2 regions of the Paenibacillus sp. FSL L8-0641 genome follow, and region 1 is predicted to be linked to the other one. Evidence: riboswitches for the same ligand, from Rfam matches in the RefSeq annotation. Region 1 holds a riboswitch; the other holds the start of a gene.
The links. A riboswitch is a leader RNA that binds a small molecule or an ion and turns the genes downstream of it on or off. The one in region 1 is predicted to bind glycine.

Region 2: linked by a shared signal. The riboswitch ahead of MKY16_RS18935 (alanine/glycine:cation symporter family protein) and the one ahead of sdaAB (L-serine ammonia-lyase, iron-sulfur-dependent subunit beta) in region 1 are both predicted to bind glycine.

Annotation. Positions count from the first base shown of each region.
Region 1 covers NZ_JBBOUW010000001.1:471,931-477,860, forward strand. Annotated here, with positions in the region: gene MKY16_RS02100 (Ig-like domain-containing protein) at 1-2,022, shown strand, start outside; gene sdaAA (L-serine ammonia-lyase, iron-sulfur-dependent, subunit alpha) at 2,183-3,082, opposite strand; gene sdaAB (L-serine ammonia-lyase, iron-sulfur-dependent subunit beta) at 3,072-3,761, opposite strand; glycine riboswitch at 3,973-4,088, opposite strand; gene MKY16_RS02115 (DUF6359 domain-containing protein) at 4,426-5,930, shown strand, end outside.
Region 2 covers NZ_JBBOUW010000001.1:4,190,524-4,196,453, reverse strand. Annotated here, with positions in the region: gene MKY16_RS18945 (LacI family DNA-binding transcriptional regulator) at 1-479, opposite strand, end outside; partial or broken gene MKY16_RS18940 (family 1 glycosylhydrolase) at 701-1,174, shown strand; glycine riboswitch at 1,343-1,419, shown strand; glycine riboswitch at 1,438-1,532, shown strand; gene MKY16_RS18935 (alanine/glycine:cation symporter family protein) at 1,693-3,111, shown strand; gene MKY16_RS18930 (iron-containing alcohol dehydrogenase) at 3,169-4,341, opposite strand; gene MKY16_RS18925 (carbohydrate ABC transporter permease) at 4,490-5,317, opposite strand; gene MKY16_RS18920 (carbohydrate ABC transporter permease) at 5,340-5,930, opposite strand, start outside.

The sequences.
Region 1 (5,930 bases):
CAATCGGTTCAGGTACATGTAACGAAAAAGGTTAAGGCGCTGACATCTAGTGTACAAAGCCTGAACTTGCGTTCAAGCGGTACAGGACAGGTTGATTTGACAGCGACATACAGTGATAATACAACAGCTCAGGTTTCGGGTGATGCTACTTGGACCTCGGATAATCAAAAGATTGCAACTGTAGTTAACGGTTTGGTTACCGCTCAGGGAGCAGGTACAGCCAATATTAAGGCCGTATATGGTCAACAGACCGTAACCATTGCTGTGCAGGTGGAGCAGGTTAAACGTCTCGATGTCAGTTCATCAGAGGTTTCTCTTTTGTTGAAAGATACAGAGAAAGTTAAATTGACAGCCACGTTCCCGGATGGATCAGTTCAGGATGTTACAGAGTCTGCCGAGTGGAGCTCCAACAATACAGCCGTGGCAGATGTCCTGAAAGGCACCATTACCGGTTACAGCGCGGGAAAGGCGACAATTACAGGTAAATATGGCACGATGTCCGCTACGATTTCGGTGGATGTCGATCAAACGAATAAGCTGAAAGCCAGCGAATCCAATATTTTTCTCCGTCTGGATGAATCTAAAAAAATACAGGTTTCTGCTGTTTACCCGGATGGAACAGTAACGGATATCACGGATAAAGCTACTTGGGCATCAAGCGATGAAAAAATTGCAACGGTGAATAAAGGAACGATTATGGCCATCGGTGCGGGTTCGGCAACGGTGACCGCTAAGTATGGAGATAAGACCGTTTCGATCAAGACAGATGTCGAAACCTCTAGATTTCTGGATTTGAGCGAGGACAAGCTGAGCCTGAATGCCAAGGAATCCAAAAAGCTCAAGCTGACCGCAACGTACGTAACAGGTACGGAAGAAGATATCACAAGTAAGGCAGAGTGGAAGTCCAGCAATGAAGATATCGCTTTTGTCAGCGCGGGGGAAGTCACAGGTTATAAAACAGGTGAGGCTACCATCACCGCTTCTTATGGCGGCAAAACAGCTACAGCTACGGTATCCGTAAATGTACCCGGGGATCTGTCTCTGTCCTCCAAAACGGCAACAATTGATATTAATGAGGACTATACTGCAACTTTGACGGCTACTTACGCGGATGGGCGTAAGGAAGATGTAACACAGGATGCAGAATGGGCTTCAAGCGCGGAAGATATTGCTTCTGTGTCCAAAGGAACGATTACGGGTAAATCCGCTGGTAAAGCGGTTATTACAGCGACCTATAATGGCAAAAAACTGACGATTAACGTACAAGTTGGCCTTGTAGACCGTCTGGAAACAGACTCGCGTGTAATTGCGCTTGGTGCTCAGGAAACGAAGCAGCTGAAAGTAACAGGAGTTAAGAGTGGCGGTACAAAAACAGATGTAACCAAGGATGCCACCTGGACAACTAGCAATGTAAAAGTGGTTGAAGTTAGCGAAGGTTTGATCAAAGCGAATGGTAGTGGTAAGGCAACTGTGACTGCTTCATATGGCAAGCAAAACATTACGTTTACGGTAGAAGTGGACGTAGCGCAAAAGATTGAAGCGGATGCAATCGCGCTATCGCTCAAATCTGGAGATCAAAAAACCATCGCGATTGTGGTTAAATCGAGCGATGGTAAAGAAAAGGATGTTACAACCCAAGCTGAATGGAAAACGTCCAATTATAAGGTAGCCACTGTTAAAAAGGGTCAGGTTACCGCGGTCAGCTACGGTAAAGCTAACATTCAGGCGAAGTTCGGCGGGAAGATAATCAGCGTACCTGTAGATGTTGATACGCTTAAATATTTGCAAACAGACGAAGTCGCCTTGAATTTGAAGGCAGGACAGCTGGCTAAGGTTACGGCTACAGCCACGTATAAGGATGAGTCGGAGAAGGATGTTTCCAAACCGGCTGTCTGGTCCTCGTCCAGAATTATTGTGGCGACCGTCAAAGACGGTAACATTAAGGCACAGGGCAAAGGCAAAGCAGTAATTACTGTGAAATATGCAGGTAAAATGACGAAGATACAGGTAACCGTTCAGTAATCTGTAACCCGACTAAAAAGAAAAAGAGCAAGCATACGTCCAGCGACGATATGCTTGCTCTTTTCTTTATAAGGACGAATTCTCTTTCCCTAGGACAATGTGGGGGAGAGGTAGTCGCCTTGTTTTATAGAGGGAAAGTAATTGGTTTAAAGCTTAGAAATTACGACTTATTCTTCTTGATTGATGCGTTGCGTGTAAGTGATTCGGTCAAACGCTTGCCAGTCGGCGTCTGAGCCAAGCCGCCTTTGGCGGTCTCGCGGTGCTTCGACGGCATCGCGCTGCCGACTTCAAGCATCACGTCAATGACTTCGTCAGACGGAATAGCGCTGCGCACACCCGCCAAAGCCATGTCCGCTGCGGCAAGCGCAGTCACGGCTCCCAGGCCGTTGCGCACGATGCACGGAATCTCCACGAGTCCGGCGACGGGGTCGCAGATTAGGCCGAGCGTGTTCTTAAGAGCGAGGCCTGCGGCGTGAACAGCCTGTTCAGGCGTACCACCGCGTAGCTCGACCATAGCGCCAGCGGCCATCCCGATAGCTGAGCCAATCTCAGCCTGACAGCCTCCCTCCGCGCCAGAAATGAAGGAGTTGTTGGCGATCACGTAGCCAATGGCTCCAGCGGCGAATAGGCCGTTCACCATATGCTCATCATCCCAGCCGAACCGTTCCTGCGCACTGATGAACACACCAGGGATAACCCCACATGAGCCTGCGGTAGGAGTGGCGACAATGCGACCCATGGATGCATTAACCTCCGACACGGAGAGGGCATAAGCCATGGCGAGCGCAGAGGCATCACCGGAGCAGGTTTCCCCTGACCGCAGATACTCGGCCAGGCGCTTGCCGTCGCCGCCCGTCAATCCACTGCGGGATACGGTGTCTTGTGTCTGACCGCGATGAACGGCTTCCTTCATGACTTCATAATAATCAGACATTTGTCGAAAGATTTCTTCCTCCGTTGTATTCGTTTCTTGTACCTGCTCTTGAATCATCAAGCGGCCAATCGTGGTGGATTCTTCAGCGCATAAAGCGCTGATCTCATGTAGATGGCTAAACCGCATCGGATTCAGCTCCTTTTTTCAAATTAATCATCTTAATTTCATACATATGAGGTAAAGAACGCAGTTCCGCAATCAGTTCAGCTGGAGCAGAACTGTCCGTTTCAATGGCGGTGAGTGCTTCACCATCCCGGCCTTTGCGATCTACGTGCATATAGGCAATGTTAATGTGGGCCGCGCCCAGCGCTGAAGTTATTGCGCCCAATGTACCGGGCTTATCCGAGTGGAGAAGCACCAGCGTAGGCAGCTCCCCGGTCAGATTGACCCGGAATTCGTTGAGTTGCTGGACATGGATGCTGCCGCCGCCGATGGAGGAGCCCAGCAGTGTGCGCTGATCCTCGCCCTTCCACAACTCGAAACGGACGGTGTTCGGATGAGGAGCGGGGAGTCCACTGACGGCGAATTCCACGGTCATCCCGGCTTGCTCGGCCCATTGCTCGGCATCGGGAATCCGGTGATCGTCCGTATCGTAATTAAGCAGCCCTGCGATGAGCGCGAGGTCTGTACCGTGTCCTTTATACGTGTCGGCAAAGGAGCCGTACAGTGTCATACGGGCACGGTCAGGCTGCGCCCCGAGCCAGTGCCGGGCAACGCGTGCGAGTCGCACCGCGCCTGCAGTGTGTGAACTGGAAGGTCCGGTCATGGCCGGGCCGATAATAGAAAATACATCTTTGAAACGCATGGTGTGGCCCCCTGTATGTTCTAATACCATACTATATGGTATTTCCGCGTCTTTGCGCGGTTATGACGGTTCCTAATGCTGACGCACAATGTGAGCACAAAAAAGGACAGGATAAGGAAGTTTCCCTTATCTCTGTCCTCGTTACCTGAGAGTTTCGTGCGGTGTTCTTACCGCCTTACCCCTTGGGTGGCTTGCGCTCTCTCCAGAGTTGCGTCAGATGACGATACATGGACCTGAGAGATTATCCGCCAGCCGGGTGCTGGCGTCTTGCTCCTTCGGTGCCGCCAGAGTGTAAGCCTCCTGGACAGACTCTCCCGTCATCTTCATTCGCGTATACCGTTCTACATGTCTTTCTTAGCGTAATGTATGACGTGCTCGGTGTCAATCACAGGGTTCAATTTTTACATAAACGAGGATTTTGCAAAAATCCAATAAGCGACTTCCAATGAACAATATATAGATCGAAATGGCCTAGTTCGTCTAGATATTGCGCTTTGGAGCGACTGGAATCGAATTTTGCAAAATCCTGAAACAGGTGCATTTCCAATAAAAAAGATTAAAGTTTACATAATTATGGATGAAATCAGGAAGGAATTAGAAGATTGGCGGCTAATCTGATAGAGGACAAGTACATTTATGGAAATCATAGGAGGGATATTGACGTATGGTAAAAGGCTTGCGGTTCACAGGTTCACGCTTAAAAGGGATGCTGCATCTAGCAGCGATCGCATCACTGCTGATCGGGATCTTCGTTCCGTTCGGTCAGGTCAAGGCAGAGGGAGCATTGACAGTAGCCGAAGCACTTCAGGGCCAAAGCAGTGGAGGTACGGTGACGGTAGAAGGTTATATCGTCGGACATGCTACCGGATCGAAAACGGCTAACTTTTCTTCTCCGTTTGCGAATGATTTTAACGTACTGATTGCTGACCAGGCTAATGAACGTAGCACTTCTAATCTATTGGATGTACAGCTGACATCCGCGTACAGAGGGCAATTTGGACTGTCAGGCCATCCTGAGCTGATCGGCAGCAAAATTCGTGTGACGGGTACACTTGGCGCCTACAATAATTTTGGTGGAGTGAAAAGCCCAAGCGCTGTTGAACTGGTGAACGGAAGCGAGCCGGGGGAACCAGGTGAACCTGGTGAACCTGAACCTGGCAACCCGGGTCAACCTGAACCTGGCAACCCGGGTCAACCCGGTACTACATTGCCGGATGGAAAAGGCAAAAAGGTGCTGTTCGATAATACGCACGCACAGACCGCTGGTGCAGCAGATTGGGTCATTGAAGGCGCCTTCTCCGACTTTGCCAATGGACTGCGTAATGTAGGCTTTACGGTAGACCCATTAAATCGTCCTATTCCTTTTACTTATGGAGAGCAGGCCATAACCTATGACAAGCTGCGCCAATATGATGTGTTCATTATTGGTGAAGCGAATGTTGCCTTTAAGGCATCCGAGCAGGCTGCCCTGCTGCAATACGTGAATAACGGAGGGAGCGTCTTCTTCATCTCCGATCATTATAATGCGGACCGTAACAAAAACCGTTGGGATTCCTCCGAGGTTATGAATGGCTACCGTCGTGGAGCTTATACTAATCCGGCCAAAGGCATGACTGCAGAAGAGGCTGCATCACCGGCAATGCAAGGATTAACAAGCTCCGATTGGCTGGCGGCCAACTTTGGCGTTCGTTTCCGTTACAATGCGCTCGGTGATGTGAATGCTACCGACATTGTAGCCGCAGATCAATCTTTCGGTATTACCAAGGGTGTGCGCTCGATTGCCATGCATGCAGGATCTACGCTGGCTATTATTGATCCTACCAAGGCTAAAGGCATTGCTTATATCCCTTCAGGCACGAAAAAATGGGGGAATGCGGTAGATCAGGGGGTTTATAACGGCGGGGGCCGTGCGGAAGGACCTTATGCCGCTATCTCCAAGGTAGGCCAAGGCAAGGCGGCATTCATCGGTGATTCTTCCCCTGTAGAAGATGCTACACCGAAATATGTGCGTGAGGAAAACGGACAGTCGAAGAAGACATATGATGGCTTCAAAGAAGTGGATGATTCAACCTTCCTGGTGCAAACGGTTCAATGGCTTGCATGGAAGCAGGACTACACGAAATTGTCCGATGTGGCAGGTTTGACTCTGGATCAACCAACGAAGCTTCT
Region 2 (5,930 bases), 3.7 Mb from region 1:
CCTTCATATTGATCCATTGCCACGGAGCGAATATCGGTATGCTCCATTCGTTGCCAGGCTACGATTGGGCCATATTTACAATAGGTACTCAAAAAATCAGTGTCATTCACGCAGGAAATGATGACCAGCGCGTCGACTCTTTTTCTTTTTAAATCTTCAAAAGCTTGAAGCTCTTTCTTTTTGTCTTCTCCCGAAGTATAAATAATGGTCTGGAATTCATATTGTCCGGCGATTTCTACAAAGCTGTCCAGAAAAGCAAGAACAATTTCATTAATCGTTGAAGTGATGATACCAATCTGAAGCGTCTGACCCTTGGATAGGGAAATGGCATTCCGATTAGGAACATAATCTAATTCCTGCATGATTTTCAAAATCTTAGCTCTTGTTTCATGACTGACATGGGGGGACTGATTTAATACTCTGGATACCGTAGCCTTGGAAAAGCCCGCCAGTTTTGCAATTTGATCAAGATTCGACATGGAGCTTCTCCTCACATAAGAAAAAAATACTTGACATGAAACGCGTTACAACAATTAGGATGCTTATGAGGGCATTACGTCTATTTTAAAGCATCTGTCAATGCATTTCAAAGGAGAACGGTTACCGTTAGGTATGGATTCACATTTGCAGCATTTGATGGGGTTACTTAGGCCAAAGTAAAAATCTTATATACGGAAAGAGGTCTTTATACCATGACGATGTATCGGCAGGTCCAGAAGGCGAGAAAGCAGCAGGAAACCTGATTGGTGGCGTGAAAAATCCGTATCTGCAGTCCTCCGACTGGGGATGGCAGATCGATCCGATCGGCCTGCGTGTTACACTGAATACGTTTTATGATCGCTATCAAAAGCCGCTGTTCATCGTGGAAAATGGCTTGGGTGCATATGATAAGGTGGAGGAAGATGGCTCTGTGCATGACACATATCGCATTGATTACTTGCGTCAGCATATTGCCCAAATGAAGGAAGCGATTGCCGACGGTGTTGATCTGATTGGTTACACCAGCTGGGGCCCTATCGACCTTGTGAGCATGTCTACTTCCGAAATGTCCAAGCGCTACGGATTTATTTACGTTGATCTGGATGATGACGGTAACGGAACGCTCAAACGCTCCAAAAAAGACTCTTTTAATTGGTATAAAAATGTGATAGCAACCAACGGTGAAGAATTGTAATTCCATATCATCTCGGGCGGGTATAGCAGGGGACATCCTAAGGATGCGATCTGCTGTACCCGCTTTTTTGATAGACTCAATAATAATATTTCAGAGGGCTTCACAAACTTTTCACTTGTAATAAGCTGAAAGTTTTCTGTATAATGAATAAAAATTTCATATGTCTGGTTGATGTTTGCGGGAGATGGAACGAAGGTTCCGACCGAAGGGGCAAAACTCTCAGGTGCTTAGGCTGTTTACAGCCACAAGCGGGGACCGTAAACGGACAGAACTCTGGAGAGACCCTTAATTGGGCGCCGAAGGTGCACCGCAGAGAACATCTGCTTAAACTCTCAGGCAAAAGGACAGAGACGCGAATAACCTGTGACAGGGAATACCCTAGGCTTTTTTATGAGCTATTAGAGGTAGAAACCTGCACAAGATGGTTGTATTTTTTCGTGCCTTTAACCTCTCCAGGAGTCGAATCAGCTGATTTGACTCTTTTTTGTTTTCTAATATGTTGGAGGAGCGGGTTGAAAATGAATTTGGTACATGTGTTAGAAACGATTGACAGCTGGATATGGGGAGCGCCGCTTCTTATTCTCGTGATGGGCACGGGGTTGTGGCTAACGATCCGCTTGAAGCTGCTTCAGGTTATTCGATTGCCTTTGGCGCTCAAGCTAATTGGTAAAGCGCCGGACGAAGGTAGCGGAGATGTAAGCAGCTTCGGTGCATTGAGTACGGCACTGGCAGCTACTGTAGGTACAGGAAGTATTGTTGGCGTGGCGACAGCGATCAAGCTGGGTGGGCCCGGTTCATTATTCTGGATGCTGGTTGCAGCTTTTTTCGGGATGGCAACCAAATATGCGGAAGGATTATTATCCGTTAAATACCGTGTTAAAGACCGGAACGGACAATTTTCGGGTGGTCCGATGTATTATATTGAAAACGGACTTGGCCGCCGTTTCAAGCCGCTGGCGATGTTGTTTGCCTTTTCTGGTGTTCTTGTAGCCCTATTTGGAATCGGTACTTTTCCGCAAGTAAAGGCTATCGTTTCTTCGACGGAAAGTAGCTTTGGAGTGCCAACGGTAGTTACAGCGATCATTATTTCCGTGTTAACTGCTGTTGTTACGATTGGAGGACTCAAAAGTATTGCCAAGGTATCCACAAAGATTGTTCCATTCATGTCGGGGCTCTATATCGTAGTTTGCTTAATTGTACTCATTAAGTTTGCAGGAGAGCTTCCTCATGCGATTGCTTTAGTATTACAAGGGGCCTTCTCGACCACATCTGCAACGGGTGGATTTGCCGGAGCGACGATTATGTTGGCGATGCGAAGTGGAGTTGCCAGAGGTATTTTTGCTAATGAAGCCGGTTTGGGAAGTGCGCCAATTGCAGCAGCTGCTGCTAAGACGAAATGGCCTGCAGAACAAGGGTTGATATCCATGACAGGCGTATTTATCGATACGATGATTATTTGTAATCTGACGGGATTTACGTTGCTGGTTACGGGAATATGGAGTGGAAATGACGATGGAGGTCTGATGACCCAGCATGCGTTTTCCAGTGCCTTTCCGGCTGGTGCAGAACTCGTGACGATTAGCCTTATTTTATTTGCATTCACAACGATACTGGGCTGGAATTACTACGGGGAACGTTGTGTTGAATATTTACTGGGTGTCAAATGGATTAAACCATACCGTTATTTGTTCATCGCACTTGTGGCAGGAGGTGCGTTCATCAAGTTGGAAGCCATTTGGCTGCTGGCAGATATCTTTAACGCAATGATGGCTTTCCCGAACCTGATTGCACTGCTTGGTTTGTCAGGCATTGTCGTTGCAGAAACCCGAATCTATATGGATTCTCTGAATTCTAGTAAGAAAAAGGGCATTCTTGCAGGTGCCAGTGTAGGGGCAGCTATTCAAGTAGAAGAAAAGGGACACACGGTTAATTCATAAATTCCAAAAGGGAGTGCCTTCAGCCATCACAGGCTTGAGGACACTCCCTTTTGAATGTTATAACGATGCACGCAAAATAGCTAAAATATCTTCTTGATTCAGCTTTTTATAATTACCGAAGCCTCCATATTCCATTTCACGGGCTGCAATGGTTGCGATTTTTTCCAATTGCTCATCATTAATATTGTAATCGGCCAGGGTGGAAGGGGCACCGAGACTTGTCCAGAATGCACTAAGACGGTCAATACCCTCCAAAGCGATTTCTCTATCTGTTTTATCTACGGTGTCTAAGTCAAACATGCTGAGCATCAGCCGTTTCATGCGTGCAGCATCCTGATCGACCGTATGTCTCATCCAGTTGGGGAATAGGATCGCCAGACCGCCAGCATGAGGAATATCATATACAGCAGATAATGCATGTTCAATCGTATGCGAAGCCCAGTCCCCGAAGTAGCCCATTTGCAGTGTTCCGTTAAGAGCAATCGTTCCGGCATATAAAATCGTTTCACGATGCTCGTAGTTGTGCAAATCCTCCAGCAGTTTAGGTGCAGTTTCGATCACGGTTTGCAGCACGGAAAAGCACATACGATCTTGCAACGGTGTATTTTTAACATTGTGAAAATACTGTTCAAACACATGGCTCATCATATCCACCATGCCATATACCGTCTGATCACGTGGCACAGAGAAGGTGTTTTTTGGGTCCAGAATCGAAAACTTCGGATGCGTCACCGCGCTGCCCCATACGTATTTTTCGTTCGTTTCCCAGTTGGTGATGACAGAATCCGGATTCATTTCTGAACCGGTGGCGGCGAGTGTGAGGATGGTGCCGAATGGTAGAGCCTCGGTCGGCATGTGCTTTTTGTTGATAATATCCCACACATCGCCGTCATATTTAGCCCCTGCTGCGATGGCTTTGGTGCAATCAATAACGCTTCCGCCGCCTACTGCAAGTAAGAAGTCGATGTTTTCATTTCGGCAAATGTCGATGCCCTTCTTAACGGTGGACAAGCGCGGATTCGGCTCTACGCCGGACAATTCATGAATGTTAAGATGTAGCGGCTCTAACGCGTTTAATACCTGGTCATACAGACCATTTCGCTTGGCACTTCCGCCTCCGTATATCAGTAAAATATTTTTGCCGTAATTCAGCAGCTCCTGCTGCAGTTCTTCAATTTGATTGTCTCCAAATATTAATTTGGTGGGGTTATAATATGTGAATTTGTTCATCTGGAAAGTTCCCCTCAGTTCATAGTTCATGTTCAAATCGTAAATCGCTTAACCTGATTGCCTGTTGAATACCTAACTTTACCATGTAAGCTATTTGAAATGACGATTAACTATTATACATGAAATGAATAAGGGAATTCAAATAAATCTAATCTTTGACCGCTCCGGCGGCAAGATCGGAAATAAACTGGCGGCTAATGAAAAGAAATAAAATTATAAGTGGCAGTACAGCAAGCAGGGTGCCCGCAATGACCATCGCATAATCCGTATTGTATATCCCGTTTAATTGTGACAGTGCAATCTGGAGTGTGAATTTACGCTCATCCGTTAAGACGATTAACGGCCATAAATAATCATTCCAGGCTCCTATAAAGGTAAACGCGCCGAGAAAAGCGAACGCAGGACGTAGAATAGGCAGTGCTACATTCAAGTACAGCCGAAAAAAGCTGCATCCGTCCATCCGCCCCGCATCCAGCAGCTCCTTTGGAATGGATTCTTCCGCATATTGACGAATCCAGAAAATGCCGAAGGCATTTACCATCCCCGGGATAATAAGCGCTTTGAACGTACCTACCCATCCAAAGGTGGCCATCATGACAAAGGAGGGGACAAGCGAAAGTTGTGAAGGGACCATCATTGTAGCTAGCAGAACGATAAATAGCACTTTTTTGCCCGGAAAATCAAACTTGGCGAATGCAAAACCTGCCAGTGAATCGAAAAACAGAACCAATAGGGTAACAGAACCGGCTACAAAAAGGGTATTAAAAAAGGCTCCGGCAAAATTAATCTGCTGCAATACTCTCGTTATGTTATCCAAGAAGTGGCTACCAAACCACAATTGCGGTGGAAAACGATAGATGTCTGAAGTTGTACGGGTTGCCATGACGATCAGCCAGTAAAATGGAAACATCGACAGGATGATTCCCACCAACAATCCGGCATATAAAACAAAGGATTTTGCACGTGTCTGCATCATGTTGTGAAGCTCCTTCCCATCGTTATTTTTTACCTCGAACAAGTTTCCAGTTGATGATGGAGAATAGAGCAATGATGAGGAACATGCCCCATCCGACGGCTGCACCATATCCAAAATAGTTGTTAATGAACGACTCGCGGTACAGGTATAAAACGATGGTCATGCCACTTGCCCCGGAACCGCCGTCATTACCGACCAGGACCTGTGGCTCGGTGAAGAGTTGCATACCGCCGATGGTGGACGTAATGACCGTAAACAGAATGACTGGGCGCAGCATGGGGATAGTGATGCGGAAAAAAGCTTGCGCTCCGGTTGCTCCGTCTATTTTGGCGGCCTCATACAGCACATGCGGAATACTCTGAAGTCCGGCCAGATAGATGATTGCGTTATAGCCCATCCATCTCCATACGACCATAGAAGAAATGGCAATTTGGATACCCCATGGCACATTCAGCCATTGAACCATGGGCAGTCCCAAGAGTTGCAGAAGGTAGTTGAGAAATCCGAAATTGTTGGCAAATAAGGCACCAAATATGATGGCAACAGCCACAATAGACGTCACATTGGGCAGGAAGAATCCAACTCGCCATAAGGTGCGCATTTTCACAAAAGG